One region of the Bacillus lumedeiriae genome, then DNA from elsewhere that is predicted to be linked to it. Evidence: riboswitches for the same ligand, from Rfam matches in the RefSeq annotation. Region 1 holds a riboswitch; the other holds the start of a gene.

What was found. Region 1 has a riboswitch for glycine ahead of glyA (serine hydroxymethyltransferase). Riboswitches for the same ligand answer to the same signal wherever they lie in the genome.
Region 2: linked by a shared signal. The riboswitch ahead of gcvT (glycine cleavage system aminomethyltransferase GcvT) and the one ahead of glyA (serine hydroxymethyltransferase) in region 1 are both predicted to bind glycine.

Annotation. Positions count from the first base shown of each region.
Region 1 is NZ_JAUIYO010000013.1:43,815-47,233, forward strand. It holds gene sdaAA (L-serine ammonia-lyase, iron-sulfur-dependent, subunit alpha) at 1-228, opposite strand, end outside; gene QYG89_RS13565 (serine dehydratase beta chain) at 228-743, opposite strand; gene glyA (serine hydroxymethyltransferase) at 759-2,009, opposite strand; glycine riboswitch at 2,099-2,193, opposite strand; glycine riboswitch at 2,194-2,294, opposite strand; gene QYG89_RS13575 (cupin domain-containing protein) at 2,474-2,887, opposite strand; gene QYG89_RS13580 (M24 family metallopeptidase) at 3,023-3,419, opposite strand, start outside.
Region 2 is NZ_JAUIYO010000001.1:260,883-264,301, forward strand. It holds gene gcvPA (aminomethyl-transferring glycine dehydrogenase subunit GcvPA) at 1-804, opposite strand, end outside; gene gcvT (glycine cleavage system aminomethyltransferase GcvT) at 827-1,927, opposite strand; glycine riboswitch at 2,026-2,107, opposite strand; glycine riboswitch at 2,111-2,201, opposite strand; gene QYG89_RS01390 (DEAD/DEAH box helicase) at 2,359-3,419, shown strand, end outside.

The sequences.
Region 1 (3,419 bases):
CATCTTCACCGCATCGCCGCCAGAAATACCACTCGGAGCAGCAGAAGCATCTTTCGTGCCGCTGTCTACTGCTTCCTTCATTTTGATTAACCGTTCTTCCATCATGCGAAGAATCGTTTCTTGATCTCTTCCCGACTTTTCCTCTTCCATTATCAGCATGATTTCGCCAATCGTTTTCTGTTCCCGTTCACACACTTCAATGAGTTCTTTCATTGACTGAATTTCCATCATACGCCCCTCACAAGTACTTTCCTTTTCTTTTTACGGTACTTTTCAACAATGATTGAAAAGTCATCGCTTGTGCTCAAACGTATATCGACCATTTCATCGTCAATCATAAATAATTTAGAGAGGCCTCCCCCGAGAGAAGCTCCGCCAACTCGGACAACCGCTGCGCCGCGTCGAGCCGTTACAATCGTTGTATTCGGATGATCAAAATAGAGACAATGTTCTTCTAATTGGAAGGTACAGTTCATCCCGCGTTCATGTGCTAGTTCAATCGAATATCTAATGTGCGGATCATCTGTATCCATTCCAAGCAGTCCGCCGAGCAATGCTTTATCTGTCCCATGCCCCTGATATGTTTCTGCGAAGGAATCGTAAAAAAGAATGTGCACTTCCTCCGGGCATCCCTCTAAAAGCTCGTAAACAAATCTTCCAATAGATACCACACCAGCTGTGTGAGAACTAGAGGGCCCTACCATGATTGGTCCAATAATGTCAAAGCAGCTTTGAAATTCCATGAAAGTGCTCCTTTCTTACACATTGATTGGTTGTTGAAACAATGGATACGATTCACAAATGGCTCTTGTGATTTCCTTCGCCTCTTCTAAAACGGTCCGATCACCCTTACTCCCCAAAACAGCTGCGATCACTTTCGCAATTTGTACCATCTCTTCCTGTTTCATTCCGCGTGTAGTCAATGCGGCTGTTCCCATACGGATGCCGCTCGTCACAAACGGACTCTCCGGATCATATGGAATCGTATTTTTATTGACTGTAATTCCGGATTCTTCAAGTATCTTCTCCGCTTCTTTTCCTGTCAGACCCCACGGACGTACATCTAATAGCACAATATGGTTGTCTGTTCCGCCGGAGACTAGTTCGGCTCCCTCTTTCTTTAATGCCTCACCAAGCGTTTGAGCATTTTCAATCACTTGTTTGGCGTATTGTTTAAACCCTGGCTGCAATGCCTCTTTGAAAGCCACTGCCTTGGCCGCAATAATGTGCATTAATGGGCCGCCTTGAATGCCTGGGAATACAGATTTATTCATCGCTTTGATGATCTCTTCATGATTGGTTAAAATAATGCCGCCGCGTGGTCCTCTTAACGTTTTATGTGTTGTACTCGTCACCACATCTGCATAAGGGATAGGCGATGGATGAAGACCAGCCGCTACCAGCCCGGCAATATGCGCCATATCTACCATTAACTTCGCGCCCACTTGATCAGCAATTTCTTTAAAACGGGCAAAATCAATCGTTCTTGGATAAGCACTCGTACCTGCAATCATCAGTTTTGGTTTTTCTTTTTTGGCGATCTCCTCAAGCTCGTCATAATCAATCAACTGATTGTCTTCTCTCACTCCGTAAGAGACAACGTCAAACCACTTTCCAGAAATGCTGACGGGACTTCCATGAGTTAAATGCCCGCCATGTGATAAATTCATTCCCATAATTTTATCCCCTGGCTGCAACAAAGCATAAAAAACAGCGAGATTCGCCTGAGCACCTGAATGAGGCTGGACGTTTGCGTACTTTGCTCCGAACAGCTCTGTTACACGATCGATCGCCGCCTGTTCTGCAACATCTACATACTCACAGCCGCCATAATAACGCTTCCCTGGGTAGCCTTCTGCGTATTTATTCGTCATGACGCTTCCCATTGCTTCTAACACGTCCTCACTGACAAAGTTTTCAGATGCGATCAACTCTAATGTGTGATACTGGCGCTGCTTTTCCTTCTCAATGGCTCCAAAAATCGTTGTATCATTTTTTTGCAAACTCATTCTTACTCCTCCTCGAAATGTCGTCTAGACTTCCCTTTTCTGCTTTTTTGGGTACACAAAAAGGACAGAAAAGGGTAATCTCATGTTCTCTACCCTTCTCTGTCCTTTTACCTGAGAGCTTAACTCCATTTACGATGGAGTCTTCCCCTTTGGTGGCGTTTTAGCAACGCTCTCTCCAGAGTGGCGTCCCGTTGCAGTTCATCTACCTGAGAGATTGGTTCCAAGGGTCTTTTTGGAACTTGCTCCTTCGGTGGCATGTACTTCACACTCTCCTACAACAATCATCCGCACTTTATTAAATTTTCATTATATTCAGAATAGTTAACACGAATATAACTGTCAATCTTTTTGCATATACTTCCATACTCTGCCAGAAAAATTGTGTAAGGATCTTTCGGTACACATTGAATGCTCACTTTTATTTTCGTATTTTCTTGTTCTCTGACCTCACTAAAAGATCTACTTTACAAATAAGAAGGATTTGGCTCAACATTTTTGAAGTAAACAGCTTCTCCGTCACTCTCTCCATCAAAAATAACCGTCGTCTTCGGAGAAAAAATTAAAACATCCCCTGCTTCGCCTACATATTTGTTTCCTTCTACATCACGCACGATCATTTTTCCTTTTGTCACGATTTTAACCTCAACAAAATCAAACTCTACTGAATAATCTACTGAAGGCTGCAGGGCAAAATAACCTAATGTTAAGACATCTTTTTTATCTGTAAGAGGCAAATCAAGAATTTGTCCTTTTAGTTCAGGCGTGCCCCGTAATTCTCCTACTTCATTTAATGTATAAGTGCCTGCCTTAATTAATTGAATGCCTGGCTTTTTGCATAAAAGTTCCACTTCACTTTGTTTCATTGTTTTTTGGCTCAATTTTTCCACCTCTTAATAGTTGATAGATAGACCTATTCCCATAAAGGTCTGACCTCACCCCAATACACTGTGTATATTGGACTCCTTCTACAGTAGAGTATATTGTTGATGTGAGGTCTGACACGTTGATTTACCTTACTTTTTAATAATGTTATGCTCCGGTCCGAATGGGAATTTAGTAATATTCTCTACCCCATTCTCAGTAATCACAAGAATGTCATGCTCACGGTAACCGCCTGCACCCGGCTCTCCCTCTGGAATCATAATCATCGGCTCCATAGATACAACCATGCCTGGCTCTAGTACCGTTTCGATATCCTCACGAAGTTCCAGTCCAGCTTCCCGCCCGTAGTAATGGCTGAGCACACCAAAAGAATGTCCATAGCCGAACGTACGGTTCGCTAAAAGATTATGCTCGCGGTAGATCTCGTTCAATTCAGCCGCAATATCCATACATCTGGCACCTGGCTTAATCAGTTCAAGGCCGCGTCTGTGTACTTTACAGTTGACCTCCCAGAGTTCAAGATGACGC
Region 2 (3,419 bases), on a different contig from region 1:
ACCGAATGGCTGTGCATCACCAATCACAATATCTGCTCCAAACTTTCCAGGAGGTGTCAACGCACCTAGAGAAAGCGGATTAGAAGAGACAACAAACATCGCTTTTTGTCCGTGAGCCGCTTTTTCTACTTCTGCAAGTGGTTCAACGGCGCCGAAAAAGTTCGGATATTGAACAATAACCCCCGCTGTGTCGCTGTCTACAAGCTGATTTAATTGATCAATATCTGTTACACCATTCATATGAGGTACTTCGATCACTTCAATGCCCTGTCCTTTCGCATACGTTTTTAATACGTCACGCGATTCAGGATGAACCGTTTCTGATACGAGTACTTTCTTCTTTTTCGTTTGAGCCGCGCTAAGCATCGCCGCTTCTGCTAAAGCTGTACCTCCATCATACATCGAGGAGTTGGCTACATCCATACCTGTCAATTCACAAATCATCGTTTGGAATTCAAAAATGGCTTGCAGCTCCCCTTGAGAAATTTCTGGCTGGTACGGTGTATAAGCTGTATAAAATTCAGAACGGGAAATGACGTGGTCCACAATGGACGGTGTGTAATGATCATATACGCCTGCCCCTAAAAAGGAAGCATATTGTTTTGCATTCGCATTTTTGGCAGCCATTGCACTCAATTCTTTTTTCAAAGCCGGTTCCGATTTTGCTTCCTTGATATCGTACAACCCTTGGAAACGTACTTGTTCAGGGATGTCTGCAAATAATTCATCAATTGTTTGAACACCAACTGCCGAAAGCATCTCTTTCTTATCAGATTCAGTCATTGGCAAATAACGATGTTTCATAACTTTTCCCCCTTCTCTCCTCTTATTTTGAACGTTTATAAAATGGCGGTTTCACTGTTTTTGCTGCTAGTTTTTTACCCCGGATCTCTACGAACAATTCCTGGTCTGGTACAGCCAGCTCGGCTTTGACTAATGCAAGACCAATATTTTTCTTTAATGTCGGTGATTGCGTACCCGTCGTTACGTGACCTGCCGCTTCTTCTCCTGAAAAAACGGGATAGCCATGACGCGGGATCCCCCTATCAATCATTTCAAGACCAATCAGCTTCCGCTTAGAGCCATTTTCCTTCTGCTCTTTTAAAGCTGTGAGTCCGATAAATTCTTCTTTATTTGTTTTAACAGCAAAGCCAAGGCCCGCTTCAATTGGCGATATATCTTCTGACAGTTCCTGACCATATAATGCCAGATTCGCTTCAAAACGCAATGTATCACGTGCACCCAGGCCGCATGGAACTAAGCCTTCCTCTTCGCCCGCTTCTAATAGATCCTTCCATATCTTCCCTGCATCGCCGCTTTGACTATAAATCTCAAAACCATCTTCTCCTGTGTATCCAGTCCGTGACACTAGAGCATGTGCACCATTGATGCTGACATGCTGGCGAAATGCAAATGACTTGATGTCTTGTAAGTCAACACCGGCTACAAGCTTTTGAAGAATGCTTTCAGCAGCCGGTCCTTGAATGGCAAGCTGCGCCCAATCCTGCGATACATTGTTTATTTGCACTTCTCCTGTCCCATGCTCTTTCAGCCACTGGAAATCCTTCTCGGTATTTGCGGCATTCACGACAAGCAGGTAGTCTTCTTCAGCCAGCATGTAGACGAGCAAGTCATCGATCGTACCTCCTTGTTCATTGCACATAATTGTATACATGGCACGGTCGGGCTGCAGCTTTGACAAGTCATTCGTCATCATTTTTTGCAAGAAAGCTAAGGCGTCTTTTCCCTTGACTGTAATCTCTCCCATGTGGGATACATCAAAAAGACCAGCCTTCGTCCGGACAGCTTCATGCTCCTCTTTAATACTTGAAAACTGAACAGGGAGCTCCCATCCACCAAAATCAATGGTTTTTGCCCCATATTGTTTATACAGTTCAAACAGCGGCGTACGCTTTAGTTCTCCCATTCTCCTGCCCCTTTCAATGCTTATTGTTTCATCGTCATTTTGCGGTTCCATCCGTTCTGAATATAAAAAAGGACAGAGAACAGCTTATAAAAGTTGTCCTCTGTCCTTGAACCTGAAAGTTTACCCCCATCAAATGGGCTGTCTTCTTTGGTGGTTTCGATGACGAAACACTCTCCAGAGATGCGTCCAGCAAGAGTTCTTTTGCCTGAGAGATTCACAAAAAGTTTGTTTGCTCCTTCGGCGCTGTATAAACAGTCTCTCCCCTTGCCTTCATTCGCTATATTTAATTAATAAATGGGTATACTATGAACACCTGATTAGAAACAATCAATAATGTTCGTTTTTTGCAAAATGACATAATATTTAGTTCCTTTACATCCTACCATTAAAGGTGAGGTTTCGGCAATACATTTTATAAAGGAGTTTTTAAAATGAACGTAGATATACACTTTAACCACGCATGGGAAGAAGAGTTAGAGAAAAGAATTGAACAAGATGGACCGTGGGGAAGCTGGTCGCTTTTTCAATCAACTGTAAAAATGGAAACACGAATGATGGTGTCGAATTTTGAAGGATTGTTAGCCCCTAAGTTTTTGCCAGGTCTCACTCCTCTTCCCCATCAGCTTGAAGCGGCAAGAAAAGTCATCGAGGAAATGAATGGAAAAGCCATTTTAGCCGATGAAGTAGGACTTGGGAAAACGATCGAGGCAGGACTCGTATTAAAAGAATATTTAATACGGGGTCTCGTAAAAAAAGTATTGATCTTAGCTCCCGCTTCCCTCGTTTCACAATGGGCTGATGAATTGAACACCAAGTTTTATATTCCAGCCGTGGCCCAGAAAAAGTTTTATGCCTGGGATCAATATGATATTGTCATCTCTTCCATTGATACAGCGAAACGAAGTCCTCACAAAGAAAAAATTTATGAACAAGACTACGATTTAGTCATTATTGATGAAGCTCATAAATTAAAAAATCATAAAACAAAAAACTATCAGTTTGTCCGCCATTTAAAAAAGAAGTTTTGTCTGCTCCTGACAGCGACGCCTATTCAAAATCGATTGGATGAAATGTTTCATCTCGTTTCACTGTTGAAGCCTGGTCATCTAGGAAGCGAAGGACAATTTACCGATCAATTTAAAAAAGGAGACCGGCAAGTACAAAACCACCAGCATTTAATGAAGCTGATGAATAAAGTGATGATCCGCAACCGCCGTCAGGACACAGGGGTAGAGTGGACGGCTAGAAAAGTGGAATCCATCAAAGTAACATTCACGGATGAGGAGCGTGCGCTTTACGACACACTTCAACAGTTTGTCCGCAGCCAGCCTCAGGAGATCAGCTCTGCCTTGTCGTTACTCACCTTGCAGAGAGAAGCTTGCAGCAGCAAAGAAGCCGTCTTTTTCACGTTGAAAAATATGGCAAAGAAATTATACGGAAACGAACTTGCCTTTCCGGAAAGTTTTCAAGAGGTGTTATCTCATATCCAAAA